DNA from 3 places in the Sporosarcina sp. Y352 genome. Region 3 is predicted to be linked to each of the others. Evidence: riboswitches for the same ligand, from Rfam matches in the RefSeq annotation. Region 3 holds a riboswitch; each other region holds the start of a gene.
The links. Region 3 has a riboswitch for S-adenosylmethionine ahead of AC1TO6_RS16400 (5-methyltetrahydropteroyltriglutamate--homocysteine S-methyltransferase). Riboswitches for the same ligand answer to the same signal wherever they lie in the genome.
Positions count from the first base shown of each region.

Region 1: another riboswitch for S-adenosylmethionine. It lies ahead of metK (methionine adenosyltransferase); the one in region 3 lies ahead of AC1TO6_RS16400 (5-methyltetrahydropteroyltriglutamate--homocysteine S-methyltransferase).
Region 2: another riboswitch for S-adenosylmethionine. It lies ahead of msrA (peptide-methionine (S)-S-oxide reductase MsrA); the one in region 3 lies ahead of AC1TO6_RS16400 (5-methyltetrahydropteroyltriglutamate--homocysteine S-methyltransferase).

Region 1 covers NZ_JBXCJE010000001.1:542,909-547,775, reverse strand. Annotated here, with positions in the region: gene pckA (phosphoenolpyruvate carboxykinase (ATP)) at 1-704, opposite strand, end outside; SAM riboswitch class I at 892-1,010, shown strand; gene metK (methionine adenosyltransferase) at 1,202-2,398, shown strand; gene AC1TO6_RS02825 (gamma carbonic anhydrase) at 2,505-3,017, opposite strand; gene AC1TO6_RS02820 (alpha/beta hydrolase) at 3,132-3,926, shown strand; gene AC1TO6_RS02815 (histidine phosphatase family protein) at 3,965-4,549, shown strand; gene AC1TO6_RS02810 (methyl-accepting chemotaxis protein) at 4,710-4,867, shown strand, end outside.
Region 2 covers NZ_JBXCJE010000009.1:94,535-99,401, reverse strand. Annotated here, with positions in the region: gene AC1TO6_RS15090 (methionine ABC transporter ATP-binding protein) at 1-775, opposite strand, end outside; gene AC1TO6_RS15085 (MetQ/NlpA family ABC transporter substrate-binding protein) at 781-1,602, opposite strand; gene AC1TO6_RS15080 (YezD family protein) at 1,717-1,884, opposite strand; SAM riboswitch class I at 2,003-2,113, opposite strand; gene msrA (peptide-methionine (S)-S-oxide reductase MsrA) at 2,183-2,743, opposite strand; SAM riboswitch class I at 2,843-2,953, opposite strand; gene AC1TO6_RS15070 (hypothetical protein) at 3,725-4,405, opposite strand.
Region 3 covers NZ_JBXCJE010000011.1:98,122-102,988, forward strand. Annotated here, with positions in the region: gene ureC (urease subunit alpha) at 1-418, shown strand, start outside; gene AC1TO6_RS16380 (urease accessory protein UreE) at 477-923, shown strand; gene AC1TO6_RS16385 (urease accessory protein UreF) at 865-1,605, shown strand; gene ureG (urease accessory protein UreG) at 1,629-2,258, shown strand; gene AC1TO6_RS16395 (urease accessory protein UreD) at 2,326-3,057, shown strand; SAM riboswitch class I at 3,197-3,310, shown strand; gene AC1TO6_RS16400 (5-methyltetrahydropteroyltriglutamate--homocysteine S-methyltransferase) at 3,762-4,867, shown strand, end outside.

The DNA.
Region 1 (4,867 bases), on a different contig from region 3:
GAAAGACCGAAGAACAAAGCGACATCGCCTTCTTCGCCGACGTTCGCAGAACAGTGCATCGGCATGATGCCATTCTCAGGTAGGAAGTAGTTCATGACAGAGAAGATTGCTTTTTTCATTTCACCAGCATATTCAGTACCACCAATGAGAACGATGCGTTTTTCCATAGACACAATAATGAACGTCTCGGAATTCGTACCGTCAACTGCAGGATCCGCTTTAAAAGAAGGAGCTGAAATGATAGTAAATTGCGCTTCGTGTTTCGAGAGCTCTACTTCAGTCGGGCGAATAAACAATTGATGGACGAATAGGTTATGCCAAGCAAATTCATTCACGACTTGAATGGATAGACGTGAAGCTGGATCTGCACCAGCGAATCCTTTGAAGACGAACAGTTCGTCTTTAACTTTTAAGTGTGTAAGCATTTTATTATATAATGAGTCAAATACATCAGATGAAATCGGACGGTTTACGCTGCCCCAATCGATTTTGTCTTTGGAGGACGCTTCCTCGACAATATATTTATCTTTAGGGGAACGACCTGTATACTTCCCTGTTTGAGCCGTGACTGCTCCATCGGAAGTCAGTTGAGCTTCTCCACGTGATATCGCTTTTTCAACAAGTTGTGGTACTGAAAGTTGAATTTTTATATTTTCACCGGAAAGAAGGTTATTTAGATCGTCGCTAATCTTTGCTGTAATCATAATTATGTACCGTCCTTTACTCATAGTCCCATATAATTGGGTGTCATGTCATCACATTTCTTAAATAGTATAACACATTAAGAATAATAATCTATATTAATCAAAATCTCAAGCAATTAGATGTAAAATCGGCAAAGAAATTTGACAGGGAACAAGTTTTTTCGTAGCATATATAGTTGAACGGATACTCTTATCCCGAGCTGGTGGAGGGGTCAGGCCCAATGAAACCCGGCAACCTGCAATGACTTATTTGTCTGCGCAAAGGTGCCAAACCTGTAGCAAGGCACAGTCCTTGTATGATAAGAGTGAAAGGTGCTTTTAAAATCATGCCTTTCCTCATGTATTAGTACGTGAGCGAAGGGCTTTTTAATTTGTTTAGCCCTTTATCCTCGTGTATAGAGCTCGCAGTGGCTTGTAGTCTTTCCTGAATCCGGGAGGACTCTACATGGGACATATGAGTACCGTATCAATCTCGTAGGATATAAGGAGGAAAAGACATGACTAACCGCCGACTGTTTACTTCAGAATCGGTAACTGAAGGACATCCAGACAAAATGTGCGACCAAATTTCAGATGCTATCCTTGATGCTATTTTGGAGGAAGATCCAAATGCACGCGTAGCATGTGAAACGACAATCACTACAGGACTGGTACTCGTAGCAGGTGAAATCACGACGACTACATATGTCGATATTCCAAAAGTTGTGCGCGAAACTGTTAAAGGAATTGGTTACGTTCGAGCGAAATACGGATTTGATTGGGAAACGTCTGCAGTTCTCACTGCGATCGATGAACAATCAGCCGATATTGCTGCGGGTGTTGACCAAGCACTTGAAGCGCGTGAAGGATTAATGACGGATGACGAACTTGAAGATATTGGAGCAGGCGACCAAGGTTTGATGTTTGGTTATGCTTGTAATGAGACACCAGAACTGATGCCATTACCAATCAGCTTAGCCCATAAACTATCCTTTAAACTTGCACAAGTACGTAAAGATGAAACACTTTCGTACCTAAGACCGGATGGGAAAACGCAAGTGACTGTAGAGTATGATGAAAATAATATACCGGTTAGAATTGATACGATTGTTATTTCAGCACAACATCATCCTGAAGTGACACTTGAGCAGATTCAAAGTGATATTAAGGAATTCGTTATTAATCCAGTTGTACCAACTAATCTAATTGATGAAGAAACAAAGTACTACATCAATCCGACTGGCCGATTTGTAATAGGTGGACCTCAAGGAGATGCGGGTCTGACTGGTCGTAAAATCATTGTTGATACGTATGGCGGTTATGCACGTCATGGCGGTGGGGCATTTTCGGGGAAAGATCCTACAAAAGTGGACCGCTCAGCTTCATACGCGGCTCGTTATGTTGCAAAAAACATCGTTGCAGCAGAACTTGCAGACCGCTGTGAAGTCCAGTTGGCTTATGCAATCGGTGTAGCTCAACCTGTATCGATTTCCATTGATACATTCGGAACAGGTACCGTTGAGGAGAGTAAACTCGTGGAACTGACACGTGAACTCTTTGACCTTCGTCCAGCAGGTATCATTAAAATGCTTAATCTCCGTCGTCCTATCTACAAGCAGACGGCAGCGTATGGTCACTTCGGCCGCACGGATGTTGATCTGCCATGGGAACAAACGGACAAAGCTGCAACATTGAAAGAACTAACAGGGAAATAATTATTGAAAATGCCGGAAGCAAGGACTCGTCCTTAGCTTCCGGCATTTTTTATCGTGTGTTATTATCCTTCAATAAAAAAAGCCGCCAATCAATGGCGGCAATACATCACTTTTGTAGACTCTTGTAATATTGCCCTTTTTCCGCGTATTCACGAACAATTCTTTCCATATCTGCACGGTCGTCTTCATTCAGTTCTCGAACAACTTTTGCCGGTGAACCGAGTGCTAACATATTCGGTGGAATCTTCTTACCGGGCGGTACTAGACTGCCCGCTCCAATAAATGCCCCCTCGCCGATTTCAGCCCCGTCTAGAATGATGGAGCCCATGCCAATCAGCGCACCTTTTTTTATAGTGCAGCTATGTAGAGTAACTTGGTGTCCAATCGAAACTTCGTCCTCAAGGATTAGTGGAGAGTGTGGGCTTTGATGTAGGCAGCACAAGTCTTGCACGTTCACTTTACGTCCGATAATTGTAGCTGAGACATCACCGCGAATCACAGTATTGAACCAGATTGACGATTCGGCACCAATTGTTACATCTCCAGAAATTGTTGTATAATCTGCAATGAATACGGATGGATCGATTACGGGTGTTTTATCTTTGTAGGGATAAATCATTCAACTCTCCTCATTTCTTTATGTAGTGTATAATTATCGTAACAAAGATTAGGATTTTATAGTAGGTTAAGAGTTAAACAATAGAAAGAAAATAATGTAATAGGTAAGGGGAAGATGACCGTGTGGAAATGGGAAGCGGAAGGACAGCCTAAAGCTGTCGTGGCGATCGTTCATAATGTGTACGAACATCATAGTAGAAATGCTTGGCTCATTCAGAAGCTTCGTAATAGTGGTTTCCATGTCGTGGCAGGTGATTTACCTGGACACGGAGTAGAAAGCCAAGGGAAAATCCACAACGAACAGGTTGATACATACACTAAATATGTGGAAAAGTTAATAGAGGTCGGTCTCGGTGATCATCTACCTTTTTTTATTATAGGACATGGAATGGGTGCGACGTTCGTCATGCGTCTTTTGCAAAGAAAGAAAATTGAGTGTGCAGGAGTTGTATTCAGCTCGCCTTGGTTGGCGCTGCGTCACCAACCGCCGAAATTTTCGAACGTACTGACTAAACTTTCATCTTCTACTAAGCTGGATCATGAAATTGATGTTGAAATGTTGACTCGTAACAGTGAGTTATATGAAGAAATACGGTCAGATGAGAATTATGGCACTGAAAGCACGGTATCTTGGTACAAAGAGTTACAGGCATTCATGAAATTGGTGGTACAGCACGAAGGAAACATGCATGATACTCCAGTTTTAATGCACATTGCAGAGGAAGATAAAATTACGGATACCTCCACTGTGAAGAAGTGGCTCATTAGGCAAGATTTATCTGAATTACAGTACAAGCAATGGAAGCATTTGTACCATGATATTTATCAGGAACCAGAACGAGAAGAAGTTTACTTATATACGGAGTCATTTATGAATAATGTACTGAGATCTGTTGGATACGTCGTGTGAGAACAGCAGTAAATTTTTCTAGCAAAGGGGTGTTTAATATTACGACTTTTGGATTTGTGAGGCATGGAGTCACTACGTGGAATAAAGAAGGACGTGCTCAAGGGAGTACTGATATCCCGCTTGACGAAGAAGGAATTGAAATGGCTAACCGAGTGGCAAAAAGGCTTTCGAGCGAACAATGGGATTTCATATACACAAGTCCCTTAATGCGGGCAGCAAAAACAGCAGAAATCATTGCTGAAAGTAGTATTGGAATTCCTCTGATAGCTGACAACCGTCTGCGTGAATCAGGGGGCGGCTTAATCGAAGGAATGACGGAAACAGAGCGCGTTGCAAAATGGGGTCATTCGTGGAGAAAGCTTGAACTGGGGTTCGAACCGCAAGAGGAAATTGTCTCACGCGGTTTGGAATTTGTTAAGGAAATGAACGCGGCATATCCTGGAAAAAGAATTCTAGTTGTTAGTCACGGTGGATTTCTCGGCCGTTTGATCAACGAACTAGTTCCCCATAAAGACTTGAGAGAAAATCTTGAAAATACTTCTCTTACAATCATTGAGCTTCGAGAAGAAAGAAACATGTGCGAATTATTTAATTGCACGAAGCATTTACAAATGGTTGATTAACAAAGCGCCAGCTAATGGCGTTATTTTTTTGGGAAAAATATTATCTGAACCGTTGATGCGATGCGATTCTGGAATAGTTCAAATAATAAAATAATGCTTCAGTCTTAGAGTCTTTTAGACTATACTTGAACTAAAAGGAATAATGAAAAGGGGAAATAGGATGAAATCAATTCGCACAAAAATTGTAGCTGGCGTTTTTTTACTATTTTTTGTTTCGGTTTTATTCATTTATGGCGTTGTCAGTACGCAGATGGAGAAAAATGCTACCGCAAATGTATTGAATAACAGTCAAGTCACTATTAAAGAAATGAATTATTC
Region 2 (4,867 bases), on a different contig from region 3:
GGACGATTGACCCTTTTCGGCCCGTTAGCAAGCGTTCTGGCAATGTTAAAGAATGGACCGTTTGCACAAATTGCTTTGTTAAAGCCGTTGCTGGATTCGCGAACAAGTCATAGACGTCACCTGCTTCAACGACTTTTCCGTTTTCCATCACGGCGATGCGGTGGCAAATCTGTTGTACGACTGCCATTTCATGCGTGATCAAGACAATTGTAATGCCTAATGTCTGATTGATTTCCTGAAGCAATTCTAAGATGGACGCTGTCGTTGTCGGGTCAAGAGCCGAGGTTGCTTCATCACACAGCAACACTTTCGGTTCATTTGCCAGTGCACGTGCAATGCCCACACGTTGTTTTTGTCCACCCGATAATTGAGCTGGATAATGTCCCGCACGATCCGACAAGCCAACCATGTCAAGTAATTCCGCTACGCGTTTCTTGATTTCACTCTTGCTTTTGCCCGCAGCTTTCAATGAAAATGCGACATTATCTGCGACCGTTTTCGAGCTAATCAAGTGGAAGTGTTGAAAAATCATGCCAATCTTCACACGTTCTTTCTTTATCTCTCTCTTCGTCAATGAAGTCATTTCTTTTCCGTCGATGAAGATTTGCCCCGCCGTCGGTGCTTCCAACATGTTCAAGCAGCGCAACAATGTACTTTTTCCGGCACCACTGTAGCCAATAATTCCGAAGATTTCACCTTGCTGAATGGTCAGGGTGACATCTTCAACGGCTTTCACGTCTTTATATTGTTTTGTCACATTGACGATTTCAATCATTTAAGTCACTCCTTTTCTGCTTGATAAGGTGGTAGCACATAACCCGCTGCATTTTCTTTCGTGTATTCATAGAATTCGTCGGAATGATACGCAGCCTTCAATGCTTTGGCAAACGGCTTATCTTCGTCTTCTTTTCGTATCGTCAAGTAAATCAAGTAATCTTCAGATGTTTTCTCCACATCGACCGCTTCTGTTAATTTCAAACCTGATGCCAGAGCGAAGTTCCCATTGACGAATGCGAAGTCAGCATCACCGAGTGACCTAGGTGTTTGCGCCGCATCCAGTGGTTGGATTTTCAAGTTGTATTTATTGGTTTCCACGTCTTTTTCGGAAGCTGTTATCGGATTAACATCCTCAGAGATTGTGATCCAGCCGTAGTCTTCCATCATGTTCAAAGATCTTGCCAGGTTTGTCGGGTCGTTTGGCAACGTCACCGTCATGCCTTCTTTCACATCCTCAAGAGCTGTATGTTGGTCCGAATAAAGTGCAATTGGAGCAGTCGGAACGCCATATGCAGGTACGAGGTCCATGTCATGGGATTCATTGAAATTCACTAAATAGTTTCGATTTTGGAATAAGTTCGCATCGATATTTCCTTCATTTAGCGCATTGTTCGGCTGGATATAATCATTGAACTCGACAATCTCAACCTCGAAGCCGTCTTTTTCAAGTATAGGAATAATCCCTTCCTTCAATTGATCACTATAAGGACCCGCTGTTGCGCCGATCTTAATCTTCTTTTCATCATCCGCAGATGCAGACCCGCACCCCGCCAATACCAGTACACTAATTGCAATAAGCAATAAATTTCTAAACACTTTTTTCATCTTCTATTCCCCCTAAATTTCTAATTTATATACAAAAAAGGCCTCCAGCAATTCGCAATATTGTCTTTGAACAATATCGTGAAAGTCAAGAGGCCTCCGGTTGTCCGGTCAGCTTCACTTCTTATTTTCAGTTTTCAGTACTGGGAACCGTTTTTTCTCAGTTCGATCGATTTGAACGATTTGTCCTTCATGGATGGTAATGTGTACCTCTCCAAAATCCAAACCTTTCAGCGCCTGCGTAATCGCATCGATTTTAACTACATCATTCACTTTCAAAACCATTGCGCATCCTCCTTTTTTTCTGAGTGACGGTCACAACGTCTAGTCTGATGATCGACTACAAAAAAGCGGCCTCTTGTGAACTAAGAGGTCGCCGCAACACGTAGTTTGTAGGCAAAACCTCTCATCTGTCAGATGACGAACGACATCTGCTGGAATTGGCACCGTTTGAATGAATTCAATGGTTGCTGAGGCGTCAAAGGGCCAGTCCCTCTGCCTCTCTTTATAAGAGTTTTGTTTATGTAATTGATATTCATAATAATCCATCTATTCCGATGTGTCAACTATACTTTAAAACTATTTACTTTTTAAGTGACGCCTCTACCAATTTTTCATTCCAATTCTCGCGAATGAAGGGCGCTCTTCCCGACTCTTCTTTGAAGACTTTATATTTTTCTGGGTTCTTTTGATAATAGTCTTGATGATAGTCCTCGGCAGGATAAAAGATTGTGGCTTCAACGATTTCAGTAACAATTGGTTTTTCAAAGCGACCACTTTGGATTAACGCCTCTTTTGAGCGTTCCGCAACCTGTCGCTGTTCCTCATGATGGTAAATGATTGCCGTGCGGTAAGAAGTTCCACGACTGCCAAACTGACCATCTGCATCCGTCGGGTCAATTTGCTGCCAATAGATGTCTACTAGTTTTTCATAAGAAAAGACTGTCGGATCATATGTGATTTGCACCGCTTCCGTATGTCCCGTAACCCCCGCACGCACTTCCTCGTACGTCGGATTTTCAGTGACGCCTCCAATATAACCGGAAACTACTTTTTCAATACCGGGTTGCGTATCAAACGGCTGCACCATACACCAAAAACACCCACCCGCAAATGTTGCCAATTCAACTTTTTTCTGAGTCATCATAATCCCCCTCTTCGTTATAATAAACGCCCCTGCCATATAAAAACGACCCCTTCCTAAAAGAAGAGGTCGCCGCATGACAAATATCGCGTGCAAAACCTCTCATCTGTCAGATTCATAATAAATCTGTTGAAATTGGCACCGTTTGAACACTGTTCAATGGTTGCCGAGGCTTCACAGGGTCAATCCCTCCGCCTCTCTTTATAAGAGTTTTAGCTATGTAATTGATATTCATACTAGTCTATCCATTTAGATAAGTCAATGTCTGAAAATATAATTTTGTGATTTTTTACTATATTGAGTAAGATATACGATGTTTGAATGTTTAATATGGTTATGAGAAAAGAACTAGAAGTCTTCAGTTTTGGCAAAGCTTTTAATTAGGTGAGGAAGTGAGTGAAATAGGCACTCTTGGTACTTTCGGATTACAGAAAATTAGCCGATTTAAATTTGGTTGGGTTTCTTCGTTACTTCTTAACGGTTTTTCTGGATAGCTTTTTGTGTGACTTAGTGACTGTCAGTAAGTCGATTTAGTGGGTGGGAATTCGATGGGGATTGCTAGTGATGAATTATTGTTTTAATAATAATAATTTTATTCGTTAGGTGCTTGTTTAAAACGTTTTTTGGGCGTTTGGTTGGGCGGGTTCAACCGATATATGAGTGGTCGTCCGCGATATTCAAGCGGGCACACACATTATATCGGCGGTCCCCAGCGAGCATCGGGCGGTACTCACCCGATACATGAGCGGTACAGCACGAGCTTCAGGCCGTCAATCACATAGAGTTACTTTTAGCTACATGTTCAATATCTAAATAACCTCTTTTATCGAAATTAAAGCTTTTGAAGCAGAACTTGCAACACAAGATAACAAGCTACTCCGGGCTATTGTCTATCTTATTTCTGATGGAATGATTGACATTGTATTCAGCGTTTATACCATGACGAAAATATCATTTTCCGTAAACTCTGGAATCATATCTTCACTTCTTTCTTTTACTTTTTTTAGATTCGTCTTGTCTTTCATTCAGTGGTAAACCAAACTCTGGATAAACCTGCTTTACAATACTTATATTTTTAACAATATAAAAATACCTATGGATATAAACAGAGAAGTAGGCAGTGATAATCGAGACAAAGGAAAGTAATAATACTAAGAAAAGCATTTTTGCAGAATCACTATAGAGGAGTGATAGCACAAGTTGACCTATCACATATCCAATCCCACCAATTGACAGCCAACGGATATTGATACTCTTCATCTGTTGCATTTTATGGTAGGTTCCCGAGTAAAGGGCTTTTATATTTAGCCAATTAATCGTCAACAGTAATCCGATAAGCAGAAACAGCCCAATAATAAAAGGTACTTTCCCCACCGCTCCAACATTGTAATACAACAGTTTTTGCGATGCTAAAAAATAGACATATGTATTAACAACCCCATATACACCAAAAAAGAGATAATAGGACTTCTCAAATTTGTATGGGGCGAATAAATAAAGCAATCCCCAAATTTGTAGGATTACTACCGGCACAATTGCCGCCATAAAATAAATAAACGAAAATGGCGCACCCAGAATTGGAAGCATTCCAGCCAAATATAAGCAGATTAAGAAAAACCCAATAATATTCGATCTGTTTTCCTTAGGTGTTTGGAATTTCAAATAAGATAACGCAATCTTATCAATTTTTTTCTTTTCGATTTTAGGTTCTCTCCTATCCTTTAAACCAAGAAAAAATATTATCGTTAATGTTTTTTACAACTTTTTATAGCATCACAAATTGAATCTGTTTCTCCGTCGTTATGCCGGGTGACACCGACCTGGGAAGAAATAACTTATCCTTTCTAATCTAATAAAAAAGCACTTTTGCTGATTCACTATAAAGGAGTGATAAGGCAAGTTGGACGATTACATATCCCATTGAACAACTAAAAGCGTTACAATCCTGAAAATTTCATTTTCCGTGAATTTAGGAATCATACCTTCATTTCTTTCTTCTCTTGATTTTCTTGTTTACTTTATTTATGCTTCTTTCGCTTTTTCACTGGCAGGTTCCTTTGATTTTTCTGTATTTGGAGCCTGGTGAAGCTGTAGCACTATCCCGCACAATAGGGATGCATAGAA
Region 3 (4,867 bases):
GGCGGATATTATCCTCTGGGATCCAGCATTTTTTGGGGTGAAAGCAGAGGTTGTTATTAAAGGTGGAATCGCCGTTTACGCAATGACGGGAGATCCGAACGCATCCATTCCTACACCACAACCTATGATGGGGCGCCGTATGTACGGTTTTCAAGGTCAGGGTCCGCAAAACGCGGGAATGACTTTCCTACCTAAAATTGCCGTGGAAGAAGGACTGCCGGAACAACTTGGTTTGAAACGAATGATCGGTACGGTGAAAAACTGCCGTTCTATTAGCAAAGCAGATATGAAGCATAATAGTGAAACGCCTGAAATTGACGTCAATCCGGAAACATATGAAGTGAAAATTGACGGTGTTTTGGCTACGTGTGAACCTGTAAGCGTTCTCCCGATGGCACAGCGCTATTTCCTATTTTAACTTCATTCAGCGAAGCAATCACACCGAGGCGTGATTGGATTTTAAAGGAGGATGTAAAGTGTTAATCGAAAAGTTAATCGGCAACGTGGGTAGAGAAGAAGAAATTGCCGGTAAAAAAACGGAATGGGTTGAACTTGACTGGGAAGAGTTGAGCAAGCGCATACTCCGTACAGAAACCGATCATGGGACAGATATTGCGCTAAAACTTAATCAGGAAGAACCGCTTCAATACGGCGACCTCCTTTTTGAAGATGCTGAGCGCCGCATTGCAATCCGGACGAAAATGGAGCCGGTCATTGTTATCAGCCCGAAAGACATGACGGAAATGGGTAAAGCTGCATTCGAACTCGGCAACCGTCATACCCCTTGTTTAATTGATGAAAACGAAATTATTGTGCGTGCAGACCATACGTTAAATAAGTTGCTAGATGAAGTAGGTGTTTCCTATGAAACAACGGAAAGAAGATTCAAACAGCCCTTCAAATACCGCGGACACTCTCACTGATTCTGCACTTTTACGGTTATTCCAAATCCATGACTCCGCTTTTCCAATCGGATCCTACACGCAGACCTATGGAATGGAAACGTATATACAAGAGGATTTAATCCGGACGAAAGAGGATTTAATCGCTTATTGTACATCGTTTCTATTTCATAACCTGGTTCGCGGTGATGCAATCTTGATCAAAGAAGCGTATGCAGCAGCAGAGGAAAAGGATGTTGAGCAACTTCTTTATTTGGAGCAATTATGCGGGGCCATGAAGCTTGCGAAGGAATCACGTGATGCGAGTATTAATCTTGGCAGACAGTTTATTAAAACGGTGGCTCCGCTCGGAACGGACAAGTTCCTGGCTGAATGGAAAGACCGCATTGATTCGAAAGAGATTAAAGGGCATTATTCCATTTTATATGGCATTTACAGTGCAACAACAGGCGTCAGTGCGCAACATGCCGTCATGACCTATTTATTCGCATCGCTTAACGGACTCGTCCAAAATGCAGTCCGTGCAGTACCATTCGGACAAACTGCCGGTGTCCAGACGACCTACGGGCTGATTGGTCCTGTGACGGAAGCGGCTGAATTGGTGTCGACACTGACGATTGATGATATAAGCAACAATGCGCTAGGCATCGAACTAGCTTCAATGAAGCATGAATATTTATTCTCGAGGATGTTTATTTCTTGATTTTTTTAGGAGGAGTTTTTTTTATGAAACCAGTACGTATAGGCATCGGTGGACCGGTTGGATCGGGCAAAACGTCGCTCGTTGACCAACTGACACGTGCAATGCATAACGATTATAATGTGGCTGTCATTACGAACGATATTTACACACGTGAAGATGCACAGTTTTTAATTAAAAGCGGAGTACTTGAAGAAGACCGTATTTTGGGCGTTGAAACAGGAGGTTGCCCGCATACGGCAATCCGTGAAGATGCTTCCATGAACTTTGCGGCAATCGATGAGCTGAAATCTCGTTTTGATGATCTTGATATTATATTTGTGGAAAGTGGCGGCGATAATCTATCTGCAACGTTTAGTCCGGAACTTGTCGACGGCTATATCTATGTAATTGACGTCGCAGAAGGCCAGGATATTCCGAGAAAAGGCGGACCTGCTTTAACGCGTTCTGATCTTTTGTTGATCAACAAAACGGATCTTGCTCCGTACGTCGGGGTCGATCTTGACCTGATGGATAGCGATACGAAAAAAATGCGCAACGGACGTCCGTACATTTTCACGGATGTGCGAACACAGAAAAATGTAGACAAGGTCGTTGCTTGGATTAAGCACAATATGCTGTTGGAAGGCGCGGAATCCGCTGGTTCAAATGCTTAATCCGACCCGCTCCATCCATCACGGAAAACTAGATGTAGAGTTCGAGTTTAGAAGGGGCTATACACGGATGCCTCATGTTTACCAGCAGCCTCCTTTGAAGGCAAGCCGCGAACTTTACGATGGGAAAGACCCGACAGCGACGGTTTACATAATGGAATCGTCTGGCGGGATGGTTGCAGGGGATCGAAATGACATTACGGTAAAAATTGCACCAGACAGCAGCGCGAGGCTGATTCAGCAGTCAGCTTTGAAAATCTATCCGTCCCATACAGGGGATACTTGTGTGTTGACAATCGATGTCCAGCTCGCCGAACGAGCGCGTCTGGAATGGATGCCTGAAGTCATTATTCCATTCGCTGATGCGAAGTTCCAAGTCGACACGACACTTAGGCTAGCCGCTGATTCAACGGTATTATGGGGAGAAATCCTCGCCCCGGGTCGCGAAAAGCGCGGTGAAATTTTTGACTATGAATCATTGAAATCAAACTTTAAGATTTTCGTTGAAGACGAACTGATCGCCTTTGATTCACTGCATTTTTCACCGAAAGAAGTTGACTTAACTGGTATTGGTGTACTGGGAGACGCAATGTATGTGGGTTCGATCTGGCTAGTAACTCCTAAAGCTAAGGACATAGATATCCGTTCATTACAGGAAACACTACGGGTGGAAGAAGGTTTGAAAGCCGGTATGACAAGGCTTGAAGGAAATGCAATCCATTGCAGATGGCTCGCGGTTGATCAGTGGATGATGCAAGAAGAGATGAAACGGGTTTATGCACTTTTGGCGTCAATGGTTTGAGGGGCCACTCCGGTTGGGGTGTCTTTTTTGTTTGCCTAACTTGTCAAAGAACAGACATAACTAAAATATTTTATATATTCTGTATTGACATTCTATTTGAAGTCGCGTATTGTACTGGTTAACAACTAAATACGTAACTTTCTTATCCAGAGAGGTGTAGGGACTGGCCCGATGATACCTCAGCAACAGACTTTTTAAGTACTGTGCTAATTCCAGAAGCGTAAGTGTAATGCTTACTGCTTGGAGATGAGAAGAGCAAATAGCGAATTCGCCAAAACCTCTTCTATAAATTTAGAAGGGGTTTTTTGTTCTTTCTGGAGACCAAAGTTACCTTCAAAAAATGAAGGGAGAATTATTATGTTTTTGAAAAATCCACCAATTAAATTGAGTTATCAACAAACTTAGATAAAGTGCCCTCAAAAGACTCAGTCGTTTTTAACATCGTTCCGAAGCCAGAAAAAGCATCCGGGTTTCCAGTCCGCTCATACGCGCGACTGCCGAAAGAGAAGGGAAATAACCCGCTCATACGCGGAACTGTCGTAAGAAAAGAAAAATAACCCGCTCATACGCGGTACTGCCGAAAGAAAAGAAAAATAACCCGCTCATACGCGATACTGCCGTAAGAAAAGAAAAAGAGTTCGCCCATTCGCGTCCTGTTCTAATAAAATCAAAATCCACTAAAAAACAGAAAGAGGGAATTTACTATGACAAATCAAGCGACAACACTAACGAAAGCACCATTCAGAGCGGACCATGTTGGAAGTTTACTACGACCGGATAACTTGCATAAAGCGCGCAAAGACTTTAAAGAAGGCACAATTACTGCACAACAATTACGAGAAGTAGAAACACAGGAAATTAAACGGGTGGTTGATAAGCAAATTGAAATTGGTTTGGAACTTGTAACAGATGGTGAATTTAGACGTACATGGTGGCATTTAGACTTCTTGGAGCATCTGAATGGAATTGAAGGATTTGTACCTGAGAAGGGTTACACATTTGACGGGGTTGAAACTGAAAAATACGACGTTCGCAACACAGGTAAGATTTCATTTAACCCCAATCATCCATTCATTCAAGACTTTGTTGAGCTTAATGAAATCGTTGGCGGCCGTGCCGTTGTGAAACAAACGATTCCGAGCCCAAATCAACTCTTTAATATTGGAATACGTAATAGTGACATTTACCCTGACGTTGAAGAATTTGCAAACGATGTTATTCAAGCATACAAAGATGCTTTGAAAGCATTTTACGAAGCGGGTGTACGCTACTTACAGTTGGATGATGTCTATATTGCCGGGCTATCTGCACCGGAAATCCCGTTCAATGACGGAACCTATTCAAGAGAACAATTAATCGACTTGGCACTGCGCGTCATTAACGGTGTGTTAGAAGACAAGCCGGAAGACTTAGTCGTAACAACACACTTATGCCGCGGAAACTACCAATCAACGTGGGCGTTTGAAGGAAGCTACGCACTGATTGCGCCAACACTCCTTGCAAAAGAAAAAGTAGATGGCTTCTTCTTGGAATATGATGATGAACGTTCAGGAGACTTTAAACCATTGGATCATGTTCCAAATGGTGGAGCAAAAGTCGTGCTTGGTGTTGTTACATCGAAAAATGGAGAAGTAGAAGACAAAGATGCGGTTATCGCGCGCATTCAAGAAGCGGCGCAATACGTGCCACTTGAACAGCTGTGCTTGAGCCCACAATGCGGATTTGCATCAACGCATCACGGAAACAAACTGACAGAAGAACAGCAATGGGAGAAATTGAAATTCATTGTAGACGTAGCGAAAGAAGTCTG